DNA from 4 places in the Corynebacterium ammoniagenes DSM 20306 genome. Region 1 is predicted to be linked to each of the others. Evidence: riboswitches for the same ligand, from Rfam matches in the RefSeq annotation. Region 1 holds a riboswitch; each other region holds the start of a gene.

Region 1 (3,454 bases):
GCGGGTGTGGCTGGTCTTCCCTGCTGGTCGCCCCGATGGTAACCGTGCCGTCGTCGCGTGGGATGACGTAGATGGGTCGGTCTTCGACAAAGCCGCGAATAACTCGGGTGGTCAGTGGCTGCAAAGACTCGGGCACGCGAACGCGCAGGACATCGCCATAGACTGGGCGCAGTTGCAGTGGGTGCTCGCCGTCAAACCACCCGGTAATCTTCGCCGCGCCCAAACCGGCGGCGAGGACCGTGACGTCAGAAGAATCAACCTCGATACGCGCACCGGAGCTCAAAGTCACGCTCTGATGCGTGGTCGACTGCGTGATAGTAGAGACGGTCTCGCGCACGTGCTGTGCTCCCCTGGCAAGGACGGCATCGAAGAGCGCGCGGGCGAAAAGGCGCGGGTCAAGCTGGTGGTCGCCGTCGATGGCCGCGGCTTTCGCAATCCGCGGTGAAAGAGCTGGTTCCAACTGACGGGCCTGGCGGGTGGTCAGTGTCTCAATGTCGAGGTCTTCGGCTTTGATGTAGTCGATGAGCTCGCTTAAGTGCTGCGCATCTGCGCGGTCTGCGCCAATGAGTACGGTGCCGTCGGTGCGGTAGCCGGTGGGCAGGTCCGTGTGTTGTGTGACGCGTTGAATGAGATCCGGATACAGCCTGGCGGATTCTTTCATGAGTGGGACCAGCGCTTGCTGCTGGTATTGCACCTCCGCGGTGGGCGCCAGCATGCCCCCGGCATGGTGGGTGGCACCGGAGATAGGGTCCGGATCGATGAGGGTGACCTCAAAGCCTGCGTCTTGGAATTCAAAGCAGGTGGCCAGGCCGATGATGCCGCCGCCGATGACTATGGCGTGCCCTGTTGTACTCGTGGCCATGTTTATGCACCTGCCCTGTTCTGGCCGGCGGAAAAGTCAGCGATGACTTTCTGGGCAAGCTCGGTGGCGGAGGGGGCGTCGCGAAAGGCGCGGACCATCGCCACGCCAGCGATACCGGTGGCAGCAAGTTCTGCAACGTCTCCAGGTTGGACATCGCCGATGGCGACAATCGGTAGCTTCGAAAGCTCCACTAGGTGCGGATAGCCTTCTAAGTCGATGGGTCTCCGACCAGAGTCTTTGGTGGGCGTGGGGCGAAAGGGCCCGGCGCCGACGTAATCGATGATGCCCGCATACTCGTTGGCTTGGTGGATGAGCTCGGCGGTTCCGGTGGTTAGACCGATAATCGCATCGGGGCCTAAAAGCTCACGCACTGCTGTGACGGGGATATCGCTTTGGCCCACGTGCACGCCGTGGACGGGCAGCCCGCGGCGCATCAAGATCGCGGCGATGTCCACGCGGTCATCGATAAGCACTTTTGTTGCGGGATTTGTGTCAGCAACGGCCAAAGCTACCTGCTCGGCGAGCTGTAGTAGCTGGCCTGCTTCAATGGGTTTGGAACGAACTTGGATTACTCCCGCGCCGCCCGCAGCAGCCTGCTGGGCAGTGTCCACAATCTCATCAATTGAGCCGTTACCGGTGACAACATAACAACGCAGATCAAGTTGGGCATGGTGTGGCACCAATGTCCTCGCTTCCTTCGACGGTCTTAACCAGACAGGTTCAAACGGTCCGGCGCCGCTATAGCGCTCATCTCAGCCCACTGCGGTGGGCACCCGTTGAGGTAATCAAAACCAGTCAAGCGCGGGAAGGAAGTTTTGTCAACAACACCTTAAGGTTTTATCTTTTAAGCAGCAGAAATTACTTCATCAATAGCTTGAGAGATTTGCTCCGGCTCTTCCAAAATGACCATGTGGCCGGAACCATCAATCACTTTAAGTTCCCCCTGACCCCATTTTTCACAGATCAGTTCTGCTTGGCTCATCGGGGTGACAATATCCATCGAGCCGATAATGACCTGGCCATGTAAGGTTTTTAATCGCCCTTCGGCATCAAATTCTGCATGCTCGGTCAGATCGTCAAAATAGCCGACGAAGCTGGCCAGCGGCGTATCCAATAACATCGCCGTGTGAAATTGCAGGCGTTCCATTTGCGGGAAACCTGCGACCAAAGCAGCAAGCGTCGGGGCGACTACTTGGGCAATGCCAAAGCGCAGGCGGTTAAATTTATCCGGCACGCGACCGATGGCGGAATAAAACGCCTTGGCCACCCTGGATTGCAACAGGCGGGTGACGCCTTTATCGGAAAAGCGCCGCATGGATGTGGAAATTAGCAGTGCGCCGGAGATGCGCTCGAAGATATCCTGCGGGGCGCGGCGGATAAGATTTAGCGCAATCATCCCGCCTAAAGAATGCCCGACGACCACGATGCGCCCGTTATCTTTCGGCAAGCGCTCTAAAATCACCGCGAGCACATCATCTGCCGCGGCATCAATGGTGCAGTTACTCGCGGGAACACGGGAGGATAGGCCGTGGCCGCGGACATCGACAAGCAAACTGCGAACATCAGACCGCCCGCGCAGGTGCTCTACCTGGTCACACCAACCTTCCGAGGACAGGCAATAGCCGTGGATAAAGACAACCGTGACATCGGCATTGGGGTTGCCCACCTCATACCAGGCGATGTCTACGCCGTCATTATCGACCTCGCCTTTGGCATCTAAATTCCCCAGGCCCGGCGCGGTTTCGTGATCATGTAAGCGCTGATGCACCAAGCGCTGGGTGGCGCGGTGTGTGCGGCCTTGTCCGCGGTAGGCTGCCGCGACCCTTTTTCGTTTATACATATGGATATCTATTGTAGAAGCTAAACTTAAGGGCATGTCCAATGACCTCAGTGCTCAACTACGTGCCCACCTGCAAGGCCAAGAAAGCCCGGCCGCATCTACATCTGGTGCTCCCGACTACTTGCGGCTGATTTCAGAGATTACCGGGGCAGAACTCGATGATTTAAACCCCGAGCGCAGCTTGGACGATCTGGGGCTGACCTCGTTAAACATGATTGAGTTTGCAGTGCGTGCCGAAGATCAGTTGGGCGTGAAGTTCGAAGAATCCGATGCTCTAGCGCTTAAAACGCTGGACGATGTAGCCAAATTTGTGGAGGCACACCAATGATTTCTTATCTTTCTGACATGGACGGGGTGCTCATCAAAGAAGGTGAGATGATTCCGGGCGCAGATAAATTCCTGCAGACGTTAAATGACAACGACATAAAATTCATGGTCTTAACCAATAACTCCATGGCTACCCCGCGGGATCTTGCAGCGCGCCTGCGCTCGCAGGGACTAGATATCCCGGCCGATAAAATCTGGACCTCGGCGCTGGCTACGGCGAAGTTTCTCTCGCAGCAATCGACTGAGCGCACCGCCTATGTCATTGGCGAATCTGGGTTGACCACCGCGCTGCATGATGCCGGGTGGATTTTAACCGATGGCAATCCGGAATTCGTGGTGCTCGGTGAAACCCGCACCTATTCTTTTGAGGCCATTACCACCGCTATTAATCTGATCCGTCGCGGTGCACGGTTTATTGCCACCAA
Region 2 (3,454 bases), 870 kb from region 1:
CCGGTGGTAAGCGCCGTGATGCGCGTGGTGGCAGCCTGGGCGGATTCTTGAAACTCTGCACCGGCGTATTCACTGATCCACTCCGCATACGGGTGCTCTTCATGGGAAAGACGTGCGGGGGCGAGAGCCGCACCGATTTCGGCATAGCCAATGGTGCATGGCGATAGCGCTACGTGTAAGTCGAGGAGATCGCCCGACATGCCGGCATCCAAGACGTAGCGAGTATAAGCCACCGTCGTGCGCTTTTCTGGCGCGGCGAGCAGCTCGTCTTCGGCAATGCCCCACTGCGCGGTCAAACGCTTGTGCAGTTCTGTTTCGTGCAAAATCGCCTGCACTGCTTGGGTGGCGCTTGTAATATCCGCGAGAGTGCGGCTTTTGTATGCTGCCAGGGCATTTGCGCGCGCAAATTGCACCAGGAAGTGGTAATCCTGCACCAAATAATCCTGAAATACTTCCAGTGGCAACGTGCCCTCACCCAGCTGTTTTACAAATTCATGCTCCGTAAAATCCGTCCATTCCGAACCAATGGCCGCTTTTAGATCATCAAAAATAGACATGTGTGTTCTCCTTGAAATCACAGTGAAAGAGGGTGGGTGTAGCTGGCATCAAAAAATGCCAATTCAATATCAACGGCTCGCCGGAAGAAATCTGCCGCGATATCAGCGTGCGCTGGGCCAACGCGGTCCATCTCGGCGCGTAAAAAGGCAATGCGCTCGTGGAACTCGGGGAAATCATGCAGGCGAATCCATTCCGCATAAACAAAATTCTCCGGCTTTGCTCGCGCAGCGCCATCTACTTCTCGGGTAGCCCAGTCGAGGTAGAGCCATTCAGCAACGAGCAACACCGCGATAATCGCCGCATACTCGCGCGTGCCAGCCGCCTCGCGCATGAGCGCAATAAACGCCGTGGTCGGCTCCGTATTCGGGATTTCTTCCCGTTGTTCCTCAGTGACCCCGAGCGCGGCAAAGGCATCTAGGAAATAGGTATTTTCATCGCCGGCAATCTCGCCGATAAACTGCGAAATCCGCAGGCGTGGCTCCAGAGAATCAGCGCTGGCCACAGCGGATCCCAAAAGCATCAAGAAGCTATCGAGGAAGCGATAGTCTTGCACCAGGTAGCCGGCCATGACTGGGTCGGCGATGGTGGCATCGAAAAGCTCGTGCACAAACCGATGGCCAACGGCCTTTTCCCATGTGTCGTGGTTTTGCTGGCGCAGCTGGTCGCTAAAACGGGGCGTGGAGGTATCAGTCATGACTGCACTTTCTGGGTGGTGTGATCCCACAGGGCGTGGAAGTGATGGACAGGCCCGTGGCCGGAGCCCACATCCAATTCATCGGCATGACGCAACGCCGCAGTCAGGTACTCTTTGGCGCGGCGCACCGCTTCCACGTATCCGTAGCGGGGCACAAGTGCGGCGATAGCGGCAGATAAAGTACACCCGGTTCCGTGGTCATTGATGGTATCTACCCGTGGTGCGGTGAATTCTGCGGTTTCTTCGCCGGTGAGGATATCCAGGCTTTCTGCACCGTCTAAGTGCCCGCCTTTGAGCAGCACCCAGTCCGCGCCCAAATCGCGCAAATCGGCTAAAGACTCGCGCATTTCTTCTATCGAGGCCATCTCTGTGTCGCGGCCTAATAAGACGGCCGCTTCCGGCAGATTCGGCGTAATCAGCGTGGCGCGCGGTACCAAACGCTCCCGGATGGCATCAACGTCCTGTTGATTGAGCAGATGGTCACCACTTTTAGCCACCATGACCGGGTCCAAGACCACCGGGCACTGCGCGTATTTGTCCAGTGATTGCGTAATCGCATCCGCGATCTCGGCATTTGCCACCATGCCGATTTTTACCGCATCCACGCGGACATCATCGAAGACCGCGGCGATTTGTTCCGCCACGAATTCAGGTTCCATCGCGACGATGCTGCCCACCCCGCGAGTATTTTGCGCAACCACCGCGGTGACCACGCTCATTCCGTAGGCACCATGGGCGGAAAATGCTTTGAGGTCAGCCTGGATTCCTGCCCCGCCCGTGGGATCTGTGCCAGCGATGGTTAATACGTTGGGAATCAACGCTTGTAACTCCATTTCATACTCATATCGAGTACGACTACGCAGAGCCTGCCACAGCAGATACAGGTGTGCCTGTATATCCTGTTGCGTCGATTACCGACATTCCTCCGCGAGTACGAACTCGATCAGGTTCTCGGGTGTTATCTCAGCCCTTTCGGGCACCCCGTGTCTGGCGCCCACGCTAGCACAGAAATTCGCGGGTATGTTTTACGCGAAGACGCTGAGCCCGTATAAGACGAACACGGAAAGGTTCGCGCTGCCGTGCACCGCAGTGACGCGATGCGCGGTAAAAGTAGCGATGCTCAGCAGCAGGCTGATGACGAGGAAGACCAGGTTAGCGGGAGTTTCCGCCAAGATGACGGTTTGGTTGGTCACAAGGCCGATGGCCAGTACTACCGGCAACGTCAGCCCCACGCAGGACACCAGTGCGCCATGGGCCAAGTTGGTCACCCGTTGGGCCTCGCCTTGCCACGCAGCGCGGACCGTGGTGATGGCTTCGGGCAAAAAGACAATCATGGCGATGATGACACCGGAAAGCGCAAGGGGTGCGCCGATGCGGGTGAGGCCATCATCGAGAAGCGAAGCCATGTCGTGCGACAGCAAGACAATCGGGATGACCGTAATGAGAAGCACCACAGCGCGGGTGAGGATTTCACCTTTATATTCTCGCAGGATAACCCCTATACTCGGGCTGTGTGGTGCAGGTTCTTCCGCCGCGCCGGGTGCTTCCATGACTTCTATGTAATCGCCGTGTTGTGCACCTGTTTGCCGGTACAAGAAGAATCCGTAAAGCACAATCGTCAACGTAATAATCGTGATGGCCTGCCCAGTGTTATAAGAACCGTCGGTGCCAATGACCGCGGGCACGGCGAAGGCCGTAGCGATGAGCACGACCAACATCGACAAATACGTAGAAATTCCGGTGCGGTTGACCCGGAGATTATCGTGGCGCATCCCGCCAACGATGAGTGCTAGGCCGATGACCAGGTTCAGCACAATCATGACGGTGGCCATCACGGAATCGCGCGCGATGGTCTGATGATCACTAGGGCCCAGCATGACTGCGGAGATCAAAATGACCTCGATTGCCACAATCGATAGGGTGAGCACCAGAGTGCCGTAGGGATCACCTAATCGGTGCGCGAGGTGTTCGGCTTGGGTCACCACACCGCCGGAGCACACGATGATGACCGCAACGATGGCTGCCAGCACTAAGAAAACCAACGGCGTGGACAAACCGCTCGCTAAAAATGACGAAGCCAGGGAAAGTATGAGGACTGCGACCCAGCCCAGCACAATCCGGGCGATTACGGAGCCAGTGAAAACGCTGCGCAGGGCAGTAGAGGCTGACATGGACGAATACTCCTTATAGTGCAGGGTCGTC
Region 3 (3,454 bases), 270 kb from region 1:
CAAGAAGATGGACAGAACCGGTCCGCCCAACAGGCCGACCCCCATTCCGGTGATGCGCTGGAAGAAAGCACCAATGAGGACGGCTGCAAGGATGATGATGGCGATGGTTAACACAAGCAACCACTCTATACAGAGGTACTAGCTGTGCTGAAAAGGTAGCGCGATATCTATGCAGCTACATATCCAGGCACCGTTCCCGGGAGCGTTTCCGAGGCCGTTTCCAAAACCTCAGGCTGGCTCGGGATCCGCATTGAAGCATTGTGGAAACGCGCAATAGTTGTTGTGCTAATTAGTTCGCTCGCCGGTGCTTTTCACCAGCGGATCCGGTAGATACACCTGCCCGCCTGCCGCGAGGAATTCTTGGCTCTTTTGTTGCATGCCCGCGATGGCGGCCTGAGCTTCAGCGCTTCCATAGGTATCGCGGATATCTTGCGATATTCTCATCGAGCAGAACTTCGGCCCGCACATTGAGCAGAAATGCGCCGTCTTGGCGGGCTCTGCCGGCAAGGTTTCATCGTGAAATTCCTGCGCGGTGACGGGATCTAGGCCCAGAGCAAACTGGTCATTCCAGCGGAACTCAAACCTCGCCTTCGACAGCGCATCATCGCGCGCGGTTGCGCCGGGATGATTCTTCGCAATATCTGCCGCGTGTGCAGCAATCTTATACGTAATGACACCAGTTTTAACATCATCCCGGTTGGGAAGGCCGAGGTGTTCTTTCGGCGTGACGTAGCACAGCATCGCTGTGCCATAGCGGGCGATTTCCGTCGCACCAATGGCGGAGGTGATGTGGTCATAGCCCGGAGCAATATCAGTTACCAATGGTCCCAGGGTATAAAACGGTGCACCCTTGCACAGTTCTTGTTGGCGTTCGACATTTTCACGAACCTTATGAAATGGGATGTGGCCAGGTCCTTCAACCATGACCTGCACGTCATATTCCCAAGCCCGTTCGGTCAGCTCAGCTAGGGTGTCTAGTTCGGCGAATTGTGCTGCATCATTAGCATCAGCGATTGAACCGGGGCGGAGGCCATCGCCAAGCGAAAAAGCAACGTCATAGGCGGCGAAAATCTCACACAGCTCATCGAAATGTGTGTAAAGAAAGTTCTCTTGATGATGAGCCAAGCACCACCCGGCCATAATCGATCCGCCGCGAGAGACAATCCCGGTGACTCTATCTGCCGTCAACGGCACGTACCGCAGCAGCACCCCGGCATGTACCGTCATGTAGTCAACGCCTTGTTCACACTGCTCAATGACTGTATCCCGATAAATCTCCCACGTGAGAGCATTAGCGTCGCCGTTGACTTTCTCCAGCGCCTGGTAGATGGGCACAGTACCGATTGGAATCGGCGCGTTTCGCATAATCCACTCACGAGTGGTGTGAATGTCATTGCCGGTGGAAAGGTCCATCAAGGTGTCCGCGCCCCACTTTGCTGCCCACTCCAACTTCGAGACTTCCTCGTCGATTGAACTGGTCACCGCAGAGTTTCCGATGTTGGCATTGACTTTCACCAGGAAGTTTTTCCCAATGATCATCGGCTCTGACTCCGGATGATTGATATTCGCAGGAATTATGGCGGTTCCTTGCGCGACTTCGCGTCGAACCATCTCCACATCGCAGTTCTCACGCAGGGCAACGTAACGCATCTCAGGTGTGATGATTCCCTGCCGTGCATAATGCATCTGCGTCACGGTGCGTCCGGCACGCGCCCGAATTGGCACTGGGGTGCGGCCCTTCCACTGCTGGGATGACGCCCCGCGTCGCACGGCAGTGGGACCGTCATCTTCCAGACGCACGCCACGCGATTGGTAGGTTTCTGTGTCTCCGCGTGCGGCAATCCACTTCGCCCGCCACGGTTCCAAACCTTCCTCTGGCACACTGCCTGGTCCCATTGTCCGATAGACCTGCAAGGGCTCATTGGGGGTTCCATCAGGTGAATCACTTTGGTGGATTTCCGTTACTGGAACACGAATTCCATGGTGAGTGTCACTTATCCATCCGATGTGGTGGGAAGAATGCTGCTCGGTTTTTCCTGAGCTGTGTGCACCGTTAAGTGATTTAGACACACCTGTGCCACTGATTTTTGGATCAGACATTGAAGTCTCCTACTTTCCTACGCCGGTATTAACCGGATCAGGTTCAACGGTCTCGGACTCCATTAGCCCGATCTCAGCTCCTCAAAGGAGCACCCGCATGGACATTCCTTTTCTACCACCGACCAACATCCACGGCAATAGCTTCCTCAGGTACGACGGCGCCCTTCGAGCCCTGAAGCTCAGGGCAAACTAGCACCTTAGCTACCCAATCAGCCGATGAACTGAAGCTTGAATTTTAAGCAATTAAATTCAAATTTTCTGCAGATGCTGATTTTTATTCTCCCTATCGAAGAATCTACAAATACGCGCTAACTGATCATTCGCGCAGTAAGTACAGCTCGCTTCCGAGGCAATTAGATTCAAGGACCATTCACACCCTGAACCACTCTTACTACTTTTAATAGACAGGTTGGTATAGTCTTGAATAGAAATCAACAGACTTCATGGTCTAAGAATTTTAGGGATGAAATATACTATGCCAACTACTTCGCCTTCGATTGCGATAATCGGACTCGGCCCGCGCGGTGTCTCAACACTGGAGCGCCTCGTCGCCCACCTCAACGCCGTGGAAAATCCTCCTCAGGAGTTCCACCTTCATTTAATCGATGAGGCTCAACACGGCAGCGGCCGCATTTGGAATACTTCCCAAACCAAAGCACTGTGCATGAATACCTTCGCCCATGGCATGACGCTCTTTTCCGAGCCGGGCTCCACGGTTGATGCGCCGGTCGTGGAAGGTCCCACGATTTATGAATGGGTACGCCTGCACTTAGGTCATAATGAAGAAGTATCCGCGGAAAAGCGGGCATACGTCGACAAGCATCCGCTTGACGATGCCCTCTGGGAACGCTTTAGCACCGAAGAATTAGAGCAGATCCGGCCCGAGTCTTATCCCCTGCGCGCGCTCTATGGCTATTACCTCGTCTGGTTTTATAACTCGGTCCTGCAGGACATCCCTGAGTGGGTGCGCGTGCACAGCCACAAGGCACGAGCAGTGTCGATTGAAGACCACGGTGACTTTGATGTCATTGCATTAAACAATGGCGAAAGCGTCCAAGCCTCCGCCACCATTGCTGTTACCGGCTGGCAAAAGCAGGGTCTTGCTGAGCAGGAAAAGTGGATTGCACAGACCTTAGAAGATCACCCAGATCTTAATTGGATTCGCGCGAATAATCCTATTGAGCAGGACGTTTCCTCCATCAAGGACAATGAAAAGGTACTGTCGCGCGGTCTAGGCATGGGCTTTTTCGATATTTTGATTTTGACCACCGAAGAACGCGGCGGCCAATTCGTGGAAGATTCCAACGCCGCGGGCGGCCTGCGCTATATCGCCACTGGTAAAGAGCCAACGTAC
Region 4 (3,454 bases), 870 kb from region 1:
GTAGACGTTGGCCGGATAACACCAACGCCGAGATAATCCACGGTGCCTTCCGGTAATGCGGCCACGGCCTGCAAGTGTTCTTCGGTATTAGCCGTCAGCCCCACGATGGCATCAGGACCTAGTTCTTCGCGGGCTTGTACCACTGCGGCGTCACCTTGTCCGACGTGCACACCGTCGATGGCAATCCCGCGTCGATAAGCTTCAACGGCGACATCGACGCGGTCATTGATCACCAACGCTGCCCGACCGTCGATTACTTCTGCAAGCTCTTCGAGCTGTTGAAGCTGCTGGTCAAAGCTGGAATGCTTATCGCGCAACTGCACTGTGCGCACCCCGCCATCGACAGCAGCGCGCACCGTTTCTTTCACCCCACGCTCCCCGCATAACTCGCGGTCCGTGATGAAGTAAATCCCGTAATCGTGCAATTCGTTCATGCCTGCACCTTTTCTTCGCGGATTTTTTCCGCAGTGGTGATATCGGCAGCGGTGAGGGTGGATAGGGCATCGATAAGCGAAACTGCGAAGGAACCTGGGCCGGCAGCCTGCGCGGCGGCCTTTTCGGCGGCGATGTCATAGACGCAATGCGCTGCCGTAACTGCCTCTACCGGGGCGTAGTCACCGCGCACTGCGGCAAAAGCCGCAATCAACGCACCCAATGCGCACCCACCGCCGGTGACCTTGGTCAACAACTCATCACCATTGCCCACGCGAATGATCCGCTGACCATCAGTAATGAGGTCCTCGGGACCAGACACCGCAACGACGGTGCGCAAACGCTGAGCCAAAGCGATGGCCGCGGGCGCGGCAGCATCGGTGGAATCAACCGACTCCACGCCCTTGCCGCCTGCTCCTTCCCCGGCTAGCGCCAAGATCTCTGAAGCATTGCCGCGAACCGCAAAGGGATTTTGTGGTGCCAGCTGTTGTGCCAACCTCGTGCGAATCGGCAAAAAGCCAATGGCCACCGGATCCAAAACCCAGGGCGTGGCGGCATCATTAGCGGCAATCACCGCTTCTTCCATCGCCTCGCGCTGCTCGGGCGTCGGCGTGCCCAGATTGACCAAAAGCCCACTGGCTACCCGGGCAAAAGAGCCCGATTCACCAACGATATCCGTCATGGCTGGTGCCGCACCAATGGCCAATAAAACATTAGCGGTGAAATTAGGAACGACGGAGTTTGTAATGCACTGCACCAGCGGATGGTGCGCGCGCAGCTTATCCAGCAACGCAGCATTGGGGGAAAGGCTCATCACGTTCAACTTTCTTCAAGAGCGAAGCCAGATTGTCCCTCGTGATCGCACGACCAGTGTCATCCCGGACAATCCCTTCGCCAGTCCTAGCTAGATCAGGTTCAACGGGTGTAATCTCAGCCGCTTTCTACGGCACCCCGTGTCTGTACTCACCACACTAACTGACCTCAACCTCGCTGGGCAACGGCCTCTCCCCCACTCGGTGTACCGTGTGCTTCACAACCCGGCGCGCAGAAACTGTAGCGCTGTTTCAAGGAGAGATGATGAAACCCATGCACGATCCCGTCGCGCATAGCTTTGCAAAGGACTATGCACAAGCATTCTCACGCCTCGTCTCTGAAAATTGTTCAGTACATGATTCGATCCTGTAACCCCGACCTGCATAAGGAGTGCCGATGAACAGCATGTTTATTATCTACCGAGGCAGAACTGTGACCTGGGACGATAGCCCAAACGATCCGCGTACGTGGACAGTTGTTTGTGGATCAGTGTGGACAGAAGATGAGGTCCGTAGCCTGGCAGATAAGGCCCGAGCAAAAGGAACACCTCTCATCTCGGCCGAGGTGCCTCTCGCATTCACCGTAGATCCCGACTCTCCACCAACTTCCGTATTCATTCCAGGCCAGATCTCCATGGACCAAAACGATCCGCTGGCCGCAGAGTTCAGTGACTTTATCCCAATGAAGGCCTACTTAACGCGGGAGGAAGCAGAACAAGGAGAAGATGACTGGGATTACGTATGGGAGTTCCCTCTTCCGTGGATTAGCAGGTTCATGCTCACCCCTTTCACACTCGACCAATTCCCAGATGACCGCATGGACCCCCACAAGTTCTCGCTGTGACCAGCTTTGCTGTACATGATTCTCTAGACACTTCGCGACGCCACCACTGGGCGGTGGTGTACCGTTTTTAGCAGAGCCCGGCATTCCTGAAGGAGATTTTGTGAAACCCCTGCACGATCCCGTCGCGCATAGCTTTGCCTCCGATAATTATTCGGGCATTGCCCCGGAGGTACTGGCGGCGTTGACGACAGCTAATGGCGGGCACCAGGCGGCATATGGGGCGGATGAGTACACGGCATTGCTTGACGATGTCATCGTGAAGCATTTTGGCTCCACCGCCACCGCGTATCCGGTTTTTAACGGAACTGGCGCAAACGTTGTGGGCTTGCAGGCATTGTTGCCGCGCTGGGGCGCGGTGATTTGTGCTGCGACTGCGCACATCAATGTCGATGAAGGCGGCGCACCCGAACGCATGGGCTCAATCAAGTTATTGCCCGTGCCAACCAAGGACGGCAAGCTCACCCCGGAATTAGTCAACCGCGAGGCATGGGGATTTGGCAATGAGCACCGCGCGCAACCGCTGGTGGTTTCCATTACCCAGACCACAGAGATGGGTACCTGCTACACCCCAGAGGAAATTCGGGCGCTAGCGGATCATGTGCACGCTCGCGGCATGGCCCTGCACATGGATGGCGCGCGTCTTTCAAATGCGGCCGCAACACTCGGGCTGCCGCTGTCTGCTTTTACCACCGAGGCCGGCGTAGATGTCCTCAGCCTGGGCGGCACCAAAAATGGCGCACTGGGTGCGGAAGCCGTAGTGGTTTTAAACCCCGATGCGCTAGTCGGTGGCGCGGAGGCGTTGCCGTTTGTGCGCAAACTATCGATGCAATTAGCTTCCAAAATGCGCTTTATCTCCGCACAAATCATCGCCCTATATGAAGGCGACGTGTGGCTTAACAACGCTCGTCATTCCAACGCGATGGCCAAGCGCCTGCGCAGCAAACTCGAAGAAGCCAACCTACCGGGCTTGAAATTTACCCAAGCCACCGAATCTAATGCGGTCTTTGCCACCCTGCCCGACGGCATTGCCGATGAACTGCGCCAAAACTTCCACTTCTACGACTGGGATGCCACGCGCAATGAAGTGCGCTGGATGTGCTCCTTCGACACCACTGAAAACGACATTGACGCTTTTGCCGCAGCCATAAAACAAGTGTGGGCTTGACACCCTAGCTAAGGCGCAAATCGGTGATACACGTTGCGTCTTCTGTTCCCGTGGCAAATTCCGTTGTGCCCTCTAATCCCTGGTAATTCACCGTAATGGTACCGGCGCTTCCGCGCGGAACCCAAAACCCGGCAAAGCCATTATCGAAGGTCGTGGCGGGGCCATCGACAAGCGTTGTGCCGGTTTCCTCATCAAAAACTG

What was found. Region 1 has a riboswitch for thiamine pyrophosphate ahead of CAMM_RS04525 (thiamine phosphate synthase). Riboswitches for the same ligand answer to the same signal wherever they lie in the genome.
Region 2: it holds a riboswitch for thiamine pyrophosphate, as region 1 does, so the genes downstream of both, thiD (bifunctional hydroxymethylpyrimidine kinase/phosphomethylpyrimidine kinase) here and CAMM_RS04525 (thiamine phosphate synthase) in region 1, are expected to answer to the same signal.
Region 3: it holds a riboswitch for thiamine pyrophosphate, as region 1 does, so the genes downstream of both, thiC (phosphomethylpyrimidine synthase ThiC) here and CAMM_RS04525 (thiamine phosphate synthase) in region 1, are expected to answer to the same signal.
Region 4: it holds a riboswitch for thiamine pyrophosphate, as region 1 does, so the genes downstream of both, thiM (hydroxyethylthiazole kinase) here and CAMM_RS04525 (thiamine phosphate synthase) in region 1, are expected to answer to the same signal.

Annotation. Positions count from the first base shown of each region.
Region 1 covers NZ_CP009244.1:979,667-983,120, reverse strand. Annotated here, with positions in the region: gene thiO (glycine oxidase ThiO) at 1-862, opposite strand, end outside; gene CAMM_RS04525 (thiamine phosphate synthase) at 865-1,542, opposite strand; TPP riboswitch at 1,537-1,649, opposite strand; gene CAMM_RS04520 (alpha/beta fold hydrolase) at 1,707-2,702, opposite strand; gene CAMM_RS04515 (acyl carrier protein) at 2,737-3,030, shown strand; gene CAMM_RS04510 (HAD-IIA family hydrolase) at 3,027-3,454, shown strand, end outside.
Region 2 covers NZ_CP009244.1:112,170-115,623, forward strand. Annotated here, with positions in the region: gene tenA (thiaminase II) at 1-557, opposite strand, end outside; gene CAMM_RS00580 (TenA family protein) at 575-1,252, opposite strand; gene thiD (bifunctional hydroxymethylpyrimidine kinase/phosphomethylpyrimidine kinase) at 1,249-2,085, opposite strand; TPP riboswitch at 2,156-2,246, opposite strand; gene CAMM_RS00590 (calcium:cation antiporter) at 2,278-3,423, opposite strand.
Region 3 covers NZ_CP009244.1:709,724-713,177, reverse strand. Annotated here, with positions in the region: gene CAMM_RS03430 (sulfite exporter TauE/SafE family protein) at 1-120, opposite strand, end outside; gene thiC (phosphomethylpyrimidine synthase ThiC) at 286-2,100, opposite strand; TPP riboswitch at 2,097-2,207, opposite strand; gene CAMM_RS03420 (FAD/NAD(P)-binding protein) at 2,576-3,454, shown strand, end outside.
Region 4 covers NZ_CP009244.1:108,388-111,841, reverse strand. Annotated here, with positions in the region: gene thiE (thiamine phosphate synthase) at 1-434, opposite strand, end outside; gene thiM (hydroxyethylthiazole kinase) at 431-1,246, opposite strand; TPP riboswitch at 1,301-1,396, opposite strand; gene CAMM_RS13035 (hypothetical protein) at 1,879-2,088, shown strand; gene CAMM_RS00555 (threonine aldolase family protein) at 2,189-3,253, shown strand; gene CAMM_RS00550 (CueP family metal-binding protein) at 3,258-3,454, opposite strand, start outside.